DNA from 3 places in the Rhizobium sp. WYCCWR 11152 genome. Region 1 is predicted to be linked to each of the others. Evidence: predicted binding sites of a transcription regulator. Region 1 holds the regulator's gene; each other region holds the start of a gene.

Region 1 (5,994 bases):
CCGAGCGAGACCTGGGCGCCGACAATACCGTGACCGCCGTAGAAATGCTTCTCCTTCGAGAACATGTGCATCGAGCCGCCCTTGCCGTGGGAATAGCCGCTGCGACGTCCGGTCAGTTCCGCCATGACGCCACGCGCCTCCATGCCGGTTGCCAGCATATGGCCGTGGTCGCGATAGGCGGTGATGACCTGGTCGCCTTCCTTCTGCGCCATCTGCATGCCGACGACGACAGCTTCCTGACCGATGTAGAGGTGACAAAAGCCGCCGATGAAGCCCATGCCGTAAAGCTGACCGGCCTTCTCCTCGAAGCGGCGGATCAGCAGCATCTCGCGATAGGCCTTCAGCTCTTCATTGCGATCGAAGTCGGCTACCGGGCCTCCATTCGATGCTTTGGCTGCCGGTTTTGCTGCAGTTTTGCGGCTGGAAACGGTCGCGGTCTTTCGCGGCGCCATTCAACCCTCCCTATGGGTTTGTCGTTTCTTGGTGGCGCGTACCATAGGGAAGAAAATTGACCACAGCAATGCCATAATTGCATGGCTCGTATTCGGTCCTAAATTATTGGAAAAACTACTAAAATTCCAATTAACCTGTTTCCGGTTAATTGGAATAGTGGTTGAATACGACGATCTCGTCCGCGCGCGACATATTGAGCTGATAACGCGCTTTTTCGTCCAACATGTCCTTGTCGAGCGACCCGTCACTCAAGAGCGCGACCTGATTTTCCAGATGTTCGCGCTTCGCCTTCAAGATCGCAAGCTCTTTTTCACGCGCGACACGCTGATGCTCGAACGTCTCCGTCGCGCGCAGGCCGTAATCGCCATGAATGCAATGATAACCGAAATAGGAGAGGAAGGCGACCGTCATGGCCGGAATGACGAAGCGACCGATCTTTCTCTTCTTATGATGCCTTGTCCACATACACGCATGCTCTTGAACGCATTACCAATTCGTTCAATCTAACGCGCAGAGATTAACCGTTCGTTGACTCTAAAAAACGGGCAACAAAAAACCCGCGCCGGGAGGCGCGGGTCAAGCCATTGGAAATCAGGATCCGATCAGCCGCGAATGATCGAGCGGCCGGCATACTGGGCCTGCGGGCCGAGGCCCTCTTCGATGCGGATCAGCTGATTGTACTTGGCAAGACGGTCGGAACGCGACAGCGAGCCGGTCTTGATCTGACCGCAGTTGGTGGCGACCGCGAGATCGGCGATGGTCGAATCTTCGGTCTCGCCGGAGCGATGGGACATGACGGCGGTATAGGCCGCCTTGTGCGCCGTGTTGACGGCATCGAGCGTCTCCGTCAGCGTGCCGATCTGGTTGACCTTGACGAGGATCGAGTTGGCGACACCCATGCGGATGCCGTCGCGAAGACGGGCAGAGTTGGTGACGAAGAGATCGTCGCCGACGAGCTGAGTCTTCTTACCGGCCAGGTCGGTCAGCGTCTTCCAGCCATCCCAGTCGTCTTCGGCCATGCCGTCCTCGATCGAGATGATCGGATACTTGGCGGCGAGCTCGGCCAGATATTCGGCCATGGCGCCCGATTCCAGCGTGCGGCCTTCACCTTCGAGAACGTATTTGCCGTCCTTGAAGAATTCGGTCGAGGCGCAGTCGAGGCCGAGGCACATGTCGTCGCCCGGCTTGTAGCCGGCTTTCTCGATCGACTTCATGATGAAGTCGAGGGCCTCGGGCGCGCTCTTCAGGCCCGGTGCGAAACCGCCTTCGTCGCCGACATTGGTGTTATGACCCTGCGCGGCAAGTTCCTTGCGCAGCGTATGGAAGACTTCCGAACCCATGCGCACGGCTTCGGCGATCGAATCGGCGCCGACCGGCAGAATCATGAATTCCTGGAAATCGATCGGGTTGTCGGCATGAGCACCACCATTGATGATGTTCATCATCGGCACCGGCAGAAGGCTGGCGGAAGCGCCGCCGACATAACGGTAGAGCGGCAGGCCGGACGCCTGGGCCGCAGCCTTGGCAACGGCGAGCGATACGCCGAGGATGGCGTTGGCACCGAGGCGCGACTTGTTCGGCGTGCCGTCCAGCTCGATCATGATGTTGTCGATCTGGATCTGGTTTTCGGCGTCGATGCCGCCGATCGCGTCGAAGATCTCGGTGTTGGCAGCTTCGACCGCCTTTTCGACACCCTTGCCGAGGTAGCGCTTGCCGCCGTCACGCAGTTCGACCGCTTCATGCGCGCCCGTCGAGGCGCCCGAGGGAACGGCCGCGCGGCCCATGCTGCCATCTTCGAGATAGACATCGACTTCGACGGTGGGATTGCCACGGCTATCGAGAATCTCGCGGGCGATGATATCGGTGATTGCAGTCATGGGTTCTTCCTGCTCGGTGGGTGATAAGTCGGTTCGAAACCTGTCTTAGTCGAAGGCGTGCAAATTACAATGCCGCAATTTCCAGCCTTCGGACCAGCCTTCCCGGCCTATAGTACGATCATGTCAGACTGTTGAACGTCAAGCTGAACCTTAGGCCTTGGCGACCGCATCGAAGGCAAGCAGCTTTTCGAGAAGCCGCGGCATGTCCTTGAGATAGACCATGTTCGGGCCGTCCGAAGGGGCATTGTCGGGGTCCTGATGGGTTTCGACGAAGACACCAGCAATACCGGCAGCCACTGCGGCGCGCGCCAGGGTTTCCACGAATTCCCGCTGACCGCCGGAGGATTCGCCCTGGCCGCCCGGCTGCGCCACGGAATGGGTCGCGTCGAAGATAACGGGCGCGCCCATCGCCGCCATGATCGGCAACGAACGCATGTCGGAAATCAGCGTATTGTAGCCGAAGGAGACGCCGCGCTCGCACAGCAGCACGTTCGGATTGCCGCTGGCATTGAGCTTCTTCAGGACGTTCTTCATATCCCAGGGGGCGAGGAACTGGCCCTTCTTGACATTGACGACGCGGCCGGTCTTGGCGGCGGCGATAAGAAGGTCGGTCTGGCGGCAAAGGAAGGCCGGGATCTGCAGGACATCGACGACCTTCGCCACCTCCCCGCATTGCTCGGCGGTATGAACGTCGGTCAGGACGGGAAAGCCGAATTCCTTCTTGAGGTCGGCAAAGACCTCCATGCCCTTTTCGATCCCGATGCCGCGTTCGGCCGAAAGCGAGGTCCGGTTCGCTTTGTCGAAGGAGCTCTTGTAGACGAGGCCGATACCGAGCTTTCCGCAAAGCTCTTTCAGCGTGCCGGCAACCATGAAGGCGTGGTCGCGGCTCTCCATCTGGCAGGGACCGGCAATCAGCGACAGGCGGCCGGTATTGGAAAAAGTGACCTGGCCTTGGCCTTCGCCGATCCTGACTTCGGAATTCGTATCAGTGCTCATCGTGTTTCCTCGAAGGCGAAGAGCGTGCCCTGCCCGGGCGCGGGCTTCACCAGAATGCGATTGTTCTTGCGCGTGTAGGTCACCCCGTTAGCAGCCAAATGCGCTTCTGTCACGGCAAGATCGGCGACAGTGAAGAGGATTGCCCGGCCGCGCAGGCCGCGATCGGCGGATGAGCCGGCGATGTCGAAATAGGCCTCCAGCCCTTCCGGCGTCATCAGGCTGATTTTCGCATTCGATGCTGCGATATTGACGCCGAACCCGGTCTTCTCGACTGCCGATTGCGCCACCGCAAGGCTGACGAAGGCAGCGAAGGCGGCCGGCTCCGGCGTGCAAAGCGCGATCTCGACTATGCCGGTGACACCATTGGCATGCGCCTCCAGCGCGGCGCGGTCGGCCGGCAGCGGATTGACGCGCTCGACGCTGAAAAGCAGGAGATCCGGCGCGCGCAGGTCGCCGGCAAAAGCCAGCTTGAAGCCGGCAATCGCCTCGGAACCGTCCGGCATCGTCATCGGCCGGGTGAACTCCAGCATCTCGCCGGCGCTCGATCCGTTGCCGACGAAATTCTGATGATCGATGCCGGCATCCTTGCTGCCGAAAGCCAGCCCCGAAAGCCCCTCCTCGCCGCAGCGGAAGCGGAAGGCCTGGTTGCGGGCGGTGAAGACATTGCCTTGCCGCGCTGATGCCTCGCTCTCCTCGACGCTCGCAATCCCGAGCGGCTCCAGATAAGTCTTGTCGGCAAAGAAGACGCAGGCATTCTCCGTTCCGAAGGGATGGCGCGCATCGGCGGCAACGGTGAAGCCGAGCTTGCCGAGCCTCTCGCGCGCCAGATCGATATTGACGACCGGCAGCACGACATGATCCAGCGGGTGCGGTTTGGCGGAGTGCTCGTTCATGATATCCCCTCTCCTAACACGGCAGAGATGTGTGAGAGTGCCGCCCAAGGCAAGACTTGTGTGCCAATCCGGCGAATGAAAATAATAATCTCAACGAGTTGGCGCCAAGTTTTACGGAAATTTAGCTACTTGCGGAACACATATGGAACATATAGTGTATGTTCTGGATTTGTTTCAATCACGAGGTCACAACGTCGATGCTCACGCGCAAACAACAGGAGCTTCTCCTTTTCATTCATGAGCGCATGAAGGAATCCGGCGTTCCGCCATCTTTCGACGAAATGAAGGATGCCCTGGATCTCGCTTCCAAGTCCGGGATTCACCGGCTGATTACGGCGCTGGAGGAGCGTGGCTTCATTCGCCGCCTACCGAACCGCGCCCGTGCGCTCGAGGTCATCAAGCTTCCGGAGGCCTACAGCCCCAGCATCCAGCCCCGGCGCGGCTTTTCGCCGAGCGTCATCGAGGGCAGCCTCGGCAAACCTCAGCCGGTCGCCGCCCCCGCTCCCGCAAAACCCGTCGCCGACAACGGCAACTCGGTCTCCGTGCCGGTCATGGGCCGAATCGCTGCCGGTGTGCCGATCTCGGCGATCCAGAACAACACCCACGACATCGTCGTTCCGGCCGACATGCTCGGTTCCGGTGAACATTATGCGCTGGAGGTCAAGGGCGATTCGATGATCGACGCCGGCATCTTCGACGGCGACACCGTGATCATCCGCAACGGCAGCACTGCAAGTCCTGGCGACATCGTCGTTGCTCTCGTCGACGACGAGGAAGCGACACTGAAGCGCTTCCGCCGCAAGGGCGCCTCGATCGCGCTGGAGGCCGCCAACCCGGCTTACGAGACCCGGATTTTCGGGCCGGACCGTGTCAAGGTTCAGGGTAAACTCGTCGGCCTCATTCGCCGCTATCACTGACATTGGCTAGGCTCGATTCGGTAAAGCTGTTGCTGCGCCAGTCATAGGCGCGATGGCGCATCCATGGCCGCGACAATGCATCGAATGCGGTTGCGACCTCCAGGCCGGCGTCCGTGAAGCGCAACTCGATGGATCCGGTCCTGCGCAGCGTCTCACCGGTGAAGAGCGTCGCACCCGAGCGGCAGCTGTTGAAGCGAAGGCGGACCGAGGTCACGACGATATCGGCCGCGTCGCATGCCGGACCGAGATAGGCGGCATTGTCGATGACAGCAACCACCTGACCATTGGCGAGCCTTGATGTGCACCAGGCCTTCTTGACGCAGGAAAAGCGGTTTGCGTCACCGCCCGCTGTGGCCGCCCGCATCGCGGTCCTTGCTTCGTTCTGCTGATCGCGGGAAAGCCTGACGCGGCGGTCTTCTCCTACCGGCGGGATAGCAGGACCATCCAGCATCTTCGGCGGATCATGCCTCGGCAGGACCAGCGCTCTCTGCCACTGGTCGAAGATGAAATCCGGCGGTCTTTCACGGTTGGACGCCATGGCCGCCGCCTCGACGATTGCGACGAGACTGCCATCCTCCGAAATCACCAAATCCGGCGGACGGGGACCCGGCAGAAGCAGCAGGATGAGCGTTGCGACCGCGATGATCGATGTGCCGACATGGCGCAACCGGGTGCGGAGCAGCGTCAGCAGCAGAAAGCCTGCCACGGCGACGGCGAAATACCAGGCGGGCAAGCGGCCGACGTCTATATTGCCATCCCAGCCGGACACCGTCTTTGCGACCGCGATCACCAGATCGAGGCCGAATCCCACCACCTTCCAAGGCAAAACGTCCAGGCCGAAAGGCATGAGCAGCATCG
Region 2 (5,994 bases), on a different contig from region 1:
CGCTCCGAGGCTGAGGTCTCCGACCGCAAGAAGGTCGTCATCCTCGGCGGCGGCCCGAACCGCATCGGCCAAGGCATCGAGTTCGACTATTGCTGCTGCCACGCCGCCTTCGCGCTGAAGGATGCGGGTTATGAGGCGATCATGATCAACTGCAACCCGGAAACAGTCTCGACCGACTACGACACGTCGGACCGCCTCTATTTCGAGCCGCTGACGGCCGAGGACGTGATCGAGATCCTGCGGGCAGAACAGGAAAGAGGTGAAGTCGTCGGCGTCATCGTCCAGTTCGGCGGCCAGACGCCGCTGAAGCTTGCCGAGGCGCTGGAAAAGAACGGCATCCCGATCCTCGGCACCGCGCCCGATATGATCGACCTTGCCGAGGACCGCGACCGCTTCCAGAAGCTCCTGATGAAGCTCGACCTCAACCAGCCGAACAACGGCATTGCTTATTCGGTCGAGCAGGCCCGCATGGTCGCCACCGAAATCGGCTTCCCGCTGGTCGTGCGTCCCTCTTACGTGCTTGGCGGCCGCGCCATGCAGATCCTGCATTCGGAAGGCCAGCTGCAGAGCTACCTGCTCGATACCGTGCCTGAACTGGTGCCTGAGGATATCAAGCAGCGCTATCCCAACGACAAGACCGGCCAGATCAACACTCTGCTCGGCAAGAACCCGCTGCTCTTCGACAGCTATCTCAGCCACGCCATCGAAGTCGACGTCGACTGCCTCTCGGACGGCACCGACGTCTATGTCGCCGGCATCATGGAGCATATCGAGGAAGCCGGCATCCATTCCGGCGATAGCGCCTGCTCGCTGCCGCCGCGCACGCTCTCCAACGAGATGCTCGACGAGCTGGAGCGCCAGGCGAAAGCCATGGCCAAGGCCCTCAATGTCGGCGGCCTGATGAACGTCCAGTTCGCCATCAAGGACGGCACCGTCTACGTTCTCGAAGTCAATCCGCGCGCCTCGCGAACCGTGCCCTTCGTCGCTAAGACCATCGGCGCGCCGATCGCCAAGATCGCCGCCCGCGTCATGGCCGGCGAAAAACTCGATGCGACCTTCGCCGCCTACGGCGAAAAGCCCGATCCGCGCAAGCTGAAGCACATCGCTGTCAAGGAAGCCGTCTTCCCCTTCGCCCGTTTCCCCGGCGTCGACACGCTGCTCGGCCCGGAAATGCGCTCGACCGGTGAAGTCATAGGCCTCGATACCGATTTTGCACTGGCCTTCGCCAAGTCGCAACTCGGCGCCGGCGTCGAGCTGCCGCGTGACGGCACGGTCTTCGTCTCCGTCCGCGACGCCGACAAGCCGCGCGTGCTGCCGGCGATCAGCATCCTCGTCGAACAGGGCTTCAAAGTGCTGGCGACCGGCGGCACCGCCCGCTTCCTCGCCGAAAACGGTATCACCGCCACCAAGATCAACAAGGTGCTGGAAGGCCGTCCGCACATCGAGGACGCGATCCGCAACCGCCAGGTCCAGCTCGTCATCAACACCACCGATGGCAACAAGGCGATCTCCGACTCCAAGTCGCTGCGCCGTGCGACGCTGATGCAGAAGGTGCCTTATTACACGACGATGGCAGGCGCCGAAGCCGCCGCCCAGGCAATCAAGGCGCTGAAGGCCGGCAATCTGGAAGTGCGGCCGCTGCAGAGCTATTTCGCCTGAGATACGGAACGCCATCGCTCGATGAGCGATGGCGCCAGCCTTGCCATTGGGGCACCACCGGAGGCTTCTGAATCAGTTTATGCAGCGGCCACCATAAGGCGCTGAACCATCAGCATATCTTCGCGAAATCGTGCCAGTTCCTCCGCACTCAGCCGCTCATCGGGAATACGCAGCAGATAGGATGGATGCACCGTCACGAAGAGCGTTCGCTCCTCATCGATCGCGATCGCTTTCCCCCTGACATCCTGAAGCCGCTGTTTCGTATCGGTCAGCGCCGCGAGCGCCGTCGCCCCCATCGCAACGATGAGCTTCGGCTTGATCAGTGCCATCTCCAGATTGAGCCACCAGCGGCAATGCTTCACCTCGCCCATATTGGGCTTCTGATGGATGCGACGCTTGCCGCGCGGCTCATATTTGAAATGCTTGACGGCATTGGTGACGTAAAGCGTTGAGCGATCAATGCCCGCTTCAGTGATCACCTGATCCAGCAGCCTGCCGGCCGGACCGACGAAGGGGCGCCCGGCAATATCCTCCTGGTCGCCCGGCTGCTCGCCAACGAACATCACCTCGGCATCGCGTGGCCCCTCCCCGAATACGGTTTGCGTGGCCTTCGCATGAAGCGGACAGCGGGTGCAGGCGGCAGCTTCCGCGCGCAGTGCTTCCAGCGTGCCCGCCGGCGCTTCGGGCTCGGCCGGAATGCTGCGCGCGGCTTCCTGCAGGCGATCGTGAAAGGGCAACGACTGGGTCGCCTCCCGTGCAGCCATGGCCCGCACCTGGCTCTCCGCCGATGCGATCAGCCCAGGGATGAGATCGGCTTCCGGCAGGTTCTTCCAGTATTTTTTCGGCATCTCCGCCTGCATCGCCTTCAGCTTCAACCGCGCCGGATTGAAAATGCTGGCGTAGTAGGTGCGCCAAAGTTCGTCGGTAGCATCGGTGAGATTGGGTTTTTCACACGGTTCGTCGCTCATCGTCAGCCGCTCGCCGTCCCAGGCGGCCGATCCCTTGGGCGTCGCGATCAGCCAGTCCATGTCGGTGAAGCGCCGTTGAAAGAAGGGCGCTGTGCGCCTGACGATATGGTGATCCGGCTCGAACCAGGCGAGGAATTTTCGACGGCCCACCGACACCGCGCCAACCTCCTTGAAGCGAACGAAGGCCGTCATCTTGTGCGCGTCGCGCCGAACGTTTTTCGCCATCAGCCTGGCACGGGCGACGTCCTCGTCGGAAGCCACTTCAAGCAGTTGGCGGTCCAGTTGCAGCCGCCAGAGCAGACGGTAAAGCAGGGAAAAACGCGCCGCGTCGGAATGGCAGAGAACTGTCTCCGCGAGATCGATGAAGGCGGGCGGCACCGTCATCGGCTTGCGTGCCATGATAGGCGCCGGCGGCATGGCGTCGCGTTGAAACGCAAGGTCCGCCTCCTCGCTTTTTTCGCGCCAATCGATCTCTTCCGGCAGGATGCCGGCGACCGCGAAAGCGCGCGCGGCGTCACGCCATTCGGCAAGCTCCCCGCGTCCTGCAAGCACGACCCGGCGCATCACAGCAACGACAATTGTTCGGGCTGCGGTTCGAACATGGCGCGAAGGTCGGGGCGCTCGATCAAACGGCGCGGCGACCAGCCTTCCGCCGAGATGAAGGACTGAACCTTCTTGATCGAAATGCCGAGCCGCGAAAGATCGTCCAACCGAAGGCGGCGAAAACGACGGGCCGAAACGATCGCTTTGACTGTCTTGGTGCCGAGGCCGGGCACACGCAGCAACCGTTCACGCTCGGCCTTGTTGATATCGACGGGGAATTCGGCCCGGTTGGCGAGCGCCCAGGCAAGTTTGGGGTCGAGGCTGAGATCGAGCATGCCATCCGCCTGGTTCGCGGTGATCTCGTCAATGCCGAAACCGTAGAATCGATAGAGCCAGTCGGCCTGATAGAGCCGGTGTTCCCGCATCAGCGGCGGCTTGATCAGCGGCAGGTTTTTCGACGAGTCCGGGATCGGGCTGAAGGCGGAATAGTAGACGCGCTTCAGCCCGTAGCTGCTATAAAGCCGGCCGCTGGTCGCAAGGATCGTCGCATCGTTCGCGCCATCGGCGCCGACGATCATCTGTGTGCTCTGGCCGGCCGGCACGAAACGCTGACGCTTCTTCGTCTGCAGCGTCGGTTCGCCGGCGGCCTCAATCTTCAGCCGCAGATCCCCCATCGATCGCCGGATATTGGCAGGCTTCTTTTCCGGCGCAAAGCGGGTGATGCCGTTATCCGTCGGCAACTCGATATTGAGCGACAGCCTGTCTGCATGAAGCCCCGCCTCCTCGATCAGACGCGGCGACGCCTCGGGGATCGATTTCAGATGGATATATCCGCGGAAATTGTGGGTCACACGCAGTTCGCGGACGATGCGGACCATCTCTTCCATCGTGTAATCTGACGAACGAATAATGCCGGAGGAAAGGAACAGGCCTTCGATATAGTTGCGGCGATAGAATTCCAGCGTCAGCCAGATGACCTCCTCGGGCGTAAAGCGCGCCCGTTCGACATTGCTCGACGAGCGATTGACGCAATAGGCGCAATCGTAGATGCAGAAATTGGTCAGCAGTATTTTCAGAAGCGAAATGCACCGCCCGTCCGGAGCATAGGCATGACAGATACCGGATCCCTCGGTCGAACCGAGCCCGCCACTAGCCCGAGAATCACGCTTCACCGTTCCACTGGAAGCGCAGGAAGCATCATATTTCGCGGCATCGGAAAGGATGGCCAAGCGTTCTGTTAGCGACTTCTTCATTAGTATGTTCACTATATGTTCCGGCATGCAGAGTCAATCGGGACGATCCGATTTCTGCCCATTTTCAAGTCGCACCACCTGATATCGGGGCGGGCCGCGTTTCTTTTATGCGAATTTTCTGGAAATCGGCCTTGGCGATCTGCTATAAGCGTCCGACTAAGATTGTGGCACGGTTCCGAAGCTCCCCTTCGGGACCTGTTTTCTTTTGTGTTCGCCGCTAATTGTGCGGATACGAGGATTGAAGGACAGAAAAATGGTTGAAAAGGTACCGATGACACCGGGCGGTTTCGTCAAGCTGCAGGAAGAGCTGCGCTGGCGTCAGCAGGAGGAGCGCCCTCGAATCATCGAGGCGATCGCCGAAGCCCGTGCCCATGGCGACCTTTCCGAAAACGCCGAATACCACGCCGCCAAGGAAGCCCAGAGTCACAACGAAGGCCGCATCAGCGAGCTGGAAGACCTGACAGCGCGCGCCGAGGTCATCGACCTCACCAAGATGTCGGGCGACAAGATCAAGTTCGGCGCCAAGGTGAAACTCATCGACGAGGACACCGATGAAGAAAAGACCTACCAGATCGTCGGCGACCAGGAAGCCGACGTCAAGGCCGGCCGCATCTCCATCTCCTCGCCGATCGCCCGTGCTCTGATCGGCAAGGAAGTCGGAGATTCCATCGAGGTCAATGCGCCGGGCGGCTCCAAGGCCTACGAAATCCTCCAGGTTTCCTGGGGCTGATCGCCCGCCAGCCGCGAGACCCCTCCCTTGCCCGATATCCGTGACGTCGAGATCATTGCGCCCAATTTCAAGCGCCGGCTCTCCGGCGTCACGTCGACTATCGTCCAGCTCATCCCATGCCAGATCCGGCTCGGCATCAAGATCGCGACACTCGGGCCCGGCCTGCCGGAGGACCTGCCGAAACTTAAGGGGCGGCAGCTCCTCGGCCTCTGGCGCCCGCCGGCGCGCCGGCGCCAGCGCGTCTGGCACGCTCGCCGCAACAACGAGATGGCGGTCGGCATCCTGCTGCGCCATCTGTTGCGCATGCCGCTGAAGCTTCTCTTCACCTCGGCCGCGCAACGCCGGCACACCGCCTATACGAAATGGCTGATCCGTCGCATGGACGCCGTCATCGCGACTAGCGATCGATCCGGCTCGTTCCTCGAGGTGCCGCACACGGTCATCCAGCACGGCGTCGACCTTGCTCTGTTCCATCCGCCGGAAACGGCGGAGGACGGCATCGCCGCCACCAGCCTGCCGGGCCGCCATCTCATCGGCTGCTTCGGCCGCGTGCGCCATCAGAAGGGCACCGATCTTTTCGTCCAGGCGATGATCGAACTGCTGCCGCAGCACCCCGACTGGACGGCGGTCGTCTCCGGCCGGGTGACGACCGAACACACGGCATTTGGCGACAAACTCAAGGCGGATGTCGCGGCCGCCGGGCTCAGCGACCGTATCCTCTTCCTCGGCGAAGTGCCTGACATCAAGGTCTGGTATCGCCGCCTGACGCTTTACGTCGCCCCTTCCCGCAACGAGGGTTTCGGCCTGACGCCGCTCGAAGCCATGGCCTCGCGCACTGCGG
Region 3 (5,994 bases), on a different contig from region 1:
CGATGTTTGCGAGATCGATCGTTTCGCCCTTATGCTCCTCAATCAGCTTGAATGCTTTTGCCATGCAGGTCAGCATCCCCAACGCAAGAACATCGACCTTCATGAACTTCAGGGCTTCGACATCATCCTTGTCCCATTCGATCACCTGACGGTCGGCCATTGATGCCGGCTCGATGGGGACGAGATCGTCGAGCCGATCATGCGTCAACACGAATCCACCTGGATGCTGGCCCAGATGCCGCGGGGCCCCCATCAGCTGCTGCGCAAGTTTCAGCGTCAATGCGAGGCGGCGGTCGTCGGGATTGAGGTTGAGTTCCCGCAGGTTCCGATCGCCGACCAGCTCGGCGGACCAGGACCACATGCCCGATGACAGAGCCTTGATCATATCCTCCGGAAGACCGAGTGCCTTGCCGACATCACGGATCGCACCTTTTGCACGATATCGGGTCACGGTCGCGCAGAGTGCCGCCTTCTGATGCGTGTAGGTCTTGTAGATCCACTGAATGACTTCCTCGCGGCGCTCATGCTCGAAGTCGACGTCGATATCCGGCGGCTCGTCGCGCTCCTGGGAAACGAAGCGCTCAAAGAGCAGGTCGTTCGTCTCCGGGTCGATGGAGGTGATGCCGAGAATGTAACAGACGGCCGAGTTTGCGGCAGATCCCCGCCCCTGGCAGAGGATGCCCTGGCTGCGGGCGTATCGGACGATCGAGAACACGGTCAGGAAGTAGGGCGCGTATTTCATGGCCCCGATGAGGTCGAGCTCATGGCGGATGATTTTTAGAACGTTGTCCGGCAGACCTTCCGGATACCGCGCAGGCGCGCATTCCCAGACATAATGCTCGAGAGACGCTTGCGCGTCCTTGCCTGGGACGATGGCTTCTTCGGGGTACTGATAGGTGAGTTGCTCGAGCGAGAACCGACAGCGATCGGCGATTTCCGTCGTCCTGGCCAATGCTTCCGGGTAACGGGGGAACAGCCGCTGCATCTCTTCGGGCGGTTTGAGGAATCGATCCGCATGGCGCTCCCTCTCGAAACCGACGTCATCGATCGTGGTTCTGGTGCGAATACAGGTGACGACGTCCTGCAGCTGACGGCGCGACGGTTCGTGGAAAAGAACGTCATTCGTCACAACGGTCTTCACCTTGAAACGTGTTGCCATGTTCGACAACTCATGCAGCCGCATCTGGTCGTTCGGCCGCCGGCGAAGGGAAAGAGCGAGATAGGCCCGGTCCCCGAACATCTCCGCCATCTTTCTGAGTTGCACCGCGCAGGTCTCGTCGGGCAGATCGGGAACCAGTATGCCGATCAGGCCTTCGGCATAGAGGGCAAGGTCGTCGAGATGCAGGATGCAGTTGGCTTTGCCACCCCTGCCCTTGCCGAGCGTCAGCAAACGGGTCAAGCGCGAATAGGCAGCACGATCGGTCGGATAGACCAGGATCGACATGCCGTCCTGCAAATCGAGACGGCAACCGACCACGAGGCGAACGCCTGTGGCGCGGGACGCCTCGAGAGCCCGGACGATGCCGGCGAGCGAGTTTCTGTCGACGACGCCGAGCGCCTCGATGCCGAGCGCCCTGGCGGTCGCAAACAGCTCATCCGCCGACGATGCCCCGCGCAGGAATGAGAAATGTGTCGTGACCTGGAGCTCGGCATATCTCATGCGAAAATCCCGTGCAGGAACCATTTATGCGAGCCAGTCGCCGCGTCGATGCCATCGCCCGACCTGAAGATCCAGAACCGTTCACCGCCCTCGTCTTCGATCACGAAATAATCGCGCACCGCGTCGAACTCGGAGCCCCTCGTCCACCACTCGCCGAAAATCCGCTCTGGACCGTCGGCGCGTTTCACCCGCCGGCGCTTGCCGCGCCAGGTCATCGACACGGGTGGATGATCCGGCAGGAGCGCGATCACCTCGATGAGCTCCGGGCGGGAGAGGAGGCGAACGGGTCGAGGCCAGTGCAAGGTCCATGACGTACCGGTCTCCTCGGCAACCGCACTCACGCGCTTGACGCTGCGCTCGGGCACGTCGCTCGCCACAGGCGCCAAGCGATAGACACGCTGCCCGCGATTGCCGATCACGTCGATCAGCGGCGCGATATCAACGATCTCCTCCTCGATCAGGGAGGACGCTTTCTGCACTTCAGTGAGCGGTTCGGCGATGACAGCCACCAGCGAGAGCTTCTCGATCCCGAAGCCAGGCTCGATCTTCTCGATCCGGTCTTTGAAGAGCTTCGTCAGCCAGGCCACATTGCGTGCGGGCTTCGCCGTTCCAGCACGGATCGCCTGCATGGTATTGTCGACCTTGTGGACGAGAAGGTCTGCGCGGCGAACGCCGAGGCCCTTCTGCTGGAGCACTTGGCAGAGTTCAACGACAAGCCGCGAGACGTATTTGGCGATGGTCTCGGGCGCGCCGATCGGCTCGGCGAAGGCGCGGCTGACCTCGATGACATCCATTGGACGGATCGGATCGATCGGCTCCGGCAACCGCCCATATATCTGGTCGAGACGACGGCCGATTTCAGGACCGAAGCGAAGGGCAAGCGGCGCGCGCGGTGTGGCCGAAAGCTCGCCGATCGTCTGAAACCCGAGGGTCCGCAGGCCTACGATAGTTTCCGCGGGCAATCGTAATGATGATACCGGCAGCCGCTCGACGAAACGTGACGTCTCGCCCCGCGCAGCGATCACAGTATCGCGCGGGCTCACCCGTGCCAGCGCATGCGCCGCACCCCAGCTGTCGGCAATAGCAACCCGCGCGGTCAACCCCTTAGCACGGAAGCGATTGACGATGCCGGATAGCATCAGGTCCTCGCCGCCCTGGAGATGATCGGCGCCTTCGGTGTCCATGACGATGCCGTCGGGCGCATCCATTGCGACAATCGGCGTGTAGTGCGTCAACGCCCAGAGCGTCAGGCGTTCGAGGGCCGCACCGTCTGCGATCGGATCGGCGTCGACCATCTGTAGGCCCTGCACGATGGCCTGCGCCTTGGCAGCCGGCATGCCAATATGAAGGCCCGCCGATCGGGCTGTTTCATCAGCCGCCGCGATCCAGCGTTTGGAACCACTCTTCGCGACGACGACAAGCGGCCGCTCAGCGGCCAGCATTCCCGCGCCGTCGGCTCGTCTGATCCTGTCGATCGCCAGATCCGGAAGATAAATGGATACGACCCGTGGCATCGCACGCTCCTACGATAAACTCTGCGCACTCACCCGCCTTCACTCTCATCAGTTCTAGGAGCCATCGCGGCCGGCCGACGCCTGGAACCGGCAGTTCTTCCGATGGCAGTACGCTGACGCGCCACCTTGATGTTGACGCCGTCGGCTGGCCGAAATCCGATGCCTCCGTCTGCCGCCGCCATCGCCGCACGACCAGCCCAATCGTTCCGGTCTTCTCAGCCGCAAGCTGAAGCCGGCGCGAGGCGGTCATGGGAAGACGGACGAGTTCACCGACCACGGCGCCCAGGCCACCGTAACCAAGACCTTCCTCCATTGTCGCCAGGACATCTTCTTCCTTATCGGCTTCGGCAAAGACCACGCGATCGGGATGAAGACCCGCCAAAGCCAGCGCCGGGAAAAACAGGTCCGGACGCGTCATGCACCAAAGGATCTGTCCCTTCGTGCGCGCCGCGATCCCCGCCACGCAGAGGGCAGCGGCAGCACCATCGACCGTTCCGGACCCGCCACCGGCGAATTCGTGTAGGGCGCCATAGGCGAGCCCGCCGCCCGGAAGCACCGCGTCTATTTCGGAAACCCCAAAAGCAAGGCAGCCAACCTTCCTCGTCGAACCGCCCTCGAGGGAGGCGATGCGGTCTCGTAGATCGGTAATTACCCGGTTGCGGGCAGCAGTCATCATTCACGCGTCCCTTGAAGGCCGTGTTGGAGTTTCGACTTCATGTCGTTCAAATGCAGATGTTCTGTATCTGTTCCGAAGGACCCGAAGAGTCAAGCAACCGGAGGGATGGGAATATTATCCTGAACATTAGAAATCAGCAGAATACCTATGGGAATCAGCCCAATAGCGGGCGGCGGATTTTTTTCCGAGCGTTTGCGAGCGCTAATCCCTTTGTGTGAATTGCGGGCACAAGTCGGCATCGTCACAGTGTCTTTAAGATTTTTCTGCTGAACTGGGGCGATGAAGAAGCCTCCGAGATCAAAACCCCTCCTTCGCAGCGAGGCCCCGATCCGTTCCCGGCCGCGAGGCAAGCGCAATCCAGCCCAACCGCAGCTGCTGTTCGATCCCATGCCTGAGCGTGTCGAGCCTGCGCTGGCGCAACTCATGTCCCGTCCCCCAAAGGGAAACGAATGGAGCTGGGAGCTGAAATGGGATGGCTATCGGCTCGCTGTTCATATCGAACCGCAGGGGATCCGGATCCTCACGCGTGGCGGCCATGACTGGACGCATCGGTTTCCGGCAATCGCAGAGGCCGCCCGAGCGCTCGGGCCGGCGACGATGATCATCGATGGCGAGGCCGTTGTGCTCGACGCAGAGGGGCAGCCGGATTTCGGGCTGTTGCAGCAATCGCTGGGCGCATCCGGCAAACAAGCTGGTAATCGTGCCTCCAACGCCGTCTTTTACGCTTTCGATCTTATCTACCTTGATGGCCACGATCTGCGTGATGTCGAATACCGGTCGCGCCGACACCTTCTCGAGGACACATTAAACGGCCCAAGGAATGACCAGGTCGGCGCCGTCAGGCTATCGGAAACACTCGACGGCGAACCAAATGTCCTTTTGGAGCATGTCTGCCGCCTCGGCCTGGAAGGCATCGTCGGCAAGCACCTCGATCGGCACTATCGTTCTGGCAGGACCGGGGATTGGGTGAAAGTCAAATGCGTCCAGAGCGAAGCTTTCTTCATTGTTGGCTATGAGAAGTCGGCAGCGTCCCCTACCGGCTTCGGCTCGTTGGTGCTTGCCGCCTACCGCGATGGCGATCTCGTCCACGTCGGAAGCGTCGGCACGGGCTTCAGGCAAGCCGAGATCATCAGGTTGCGGAAGATGCTGGACACGCTGCGATGGAAGCGAAAGCAGCCGCCCCTACCCTATTCCGGAAGTGTCGAAATTGCCTGGGTCGAACCAACCCTGATCGCCGAGATCGAGTTTCGCGCCTGGACGTCGGACGGGAAACTACGTCATCCATCCTACAAAGGCCTGCGAGAACGGCAGGACAATGCCGAGGTCTTCCGGCTCGACTAGCGAAACCGGCGTGATCCGCTAGATTGTCCGCCATTCGAGCTCAAGCGGAGTAGATGGCCTGCAATGTGCAATCTTTATCGCATGGAAGACAAGGATTGGGTTGCCAAGTGGGCCCAGGATGCCGAAAGCCTGATCAACCTGATGCCTGCCTACCAGATGAACCCCGATCAGATGGGGCCGATCGTCCGCAACACCGCCGACGGGAAGAAGCAACTGGTCCATGCGCGCTGGGGATTGCCCTCGCCGCGCTTCGCGCTTGAGAAGGCGGCCAAAGCCAAGGCCGAGAAACTTGCGGCCAAGGGCAAGGCATTCGATCTCGAGGAACTGATCCGCATGGAGGCCGACCGCGGCACGACCAACGTGCGCACGCTGAGTTTTCCGCACTGGAAACGATGGTTTGGCGTCGAAAATCGATGTCTCGTTCCGGTCACCAGTTTCGCGGAACCGGATCCGGCCAGTCAAGAGCAAGGCGGCAACGTACCGAACGCCTGGTTCGCCCGCGACGAAACTAAGCCGCTGATGTTCTTTGCCGGTCTCCATGTGCGGCAATGGCAGAGTGTGCGAAAGGTCAGGGACGGCCTGACCACCGACGACCTCTATGGGTTTTTGACCACGAATCCAAACGACCTAGTGAAGCCGATCCATGAGAAGGCCATGCCGGTCCTGTTGCTGACGAAGGAAGAGACGGACACTTGGATGCGGGCGCCTTGGGAAGAGGCCAAGGAGCTGGCCCGTCCGTTACCGAATGATGCGCTCATCATCTCGTCCCGCGAACCGTACGGATCCACGATTGTGTCCAAATC

What was found. The regulator LexA, encoded in region 1, represses DNA repair genes until DNA is damaged. The targets are predictions, from matches to a motif close to TGTTCNNNNTGTGTTCNG.
Region 2: the regulator LexA is predicted to act here: its motif matches at 4,429-4,446, upstream of G9X67_RS07580 (putative DNA modification/repair radical SAM protein).
Region 3: the regulator LexA is predicted to act here: its motif matches at 3,908-3,925, upstream of G9X67_RS00335 (ImuA family protein).

What each region holds. Positions count from the first base shown of each region.
Region 1 is NZ_JABFCP010000008.1:734,711-740,704, forward strand. It holds gene pdhA (pyruvate dehydrogenase (acetyl-transferring) E1 component subunit alpha) at 1-452, opposite strand, end outside; gene G9X67_RS13400 (septum formation initiator family protein) at 598-918, opposite strand; gene eno (phosphopyruvate hydratase) at 1,056-2,330, opposite strand; gene kdsA (3-deoxy-8-phosphooctulonate synthase) at 2,481-3,326, opposite strand; gene G9X67_RS13415 (VOC family protein) at 3,323-4,219, opposite strand; gene lexA (transcriptional repressor LexA) at 4,417-5,136, shown strand; gene G9X67_RS13425 (ComEC/Rec2 family competence protein) at 5,117-5,994, opposite strand, start outside.
Region 2 is NZ_JABFCP010000006.1:330,000-335,993, forward strand. It holds gene carB (carbamoyl-phosphate synthase large subunit) at 1-1,659, shown strand, start outside; gene G9X67_RS07575 (UdgX family uracil-DNA binding protein) at 1,737-3,191, opposite strand; gene G9X67_RS07580 (putative DNA modification/repair radical SAM protein) at 3,191-4,423, opposite strand; gene greA (transcription elongation factor GreA) at 4,677-5,153, shown strand; gene G9X67_RS07590 (glycosyltransferase family 4 protein) at 5,181-5,994, shown strand, end outside.
Region 3 is NZ_JABFCP010000002.1:30,589-36,582, forward strand. It holds gene G9X67_RS00325 (error-prone DNA polymerase) at 1-1,660, opposite strand, end outside; gene G9X67_RS00330 (DNA polymerase Y family protein) at 1,657-3,174, opposite strand; gene G9X67_RS00335 (ImuA family protein) at 3,089-3,847, opposite strand; gene ligD (non-homologous end-joining DNA ligase) at 4,130-5,191, shown strand; gene G9X67_RS00345 (SOS response-associated peptidase) at 5,255-5,994, shown strand, end outside.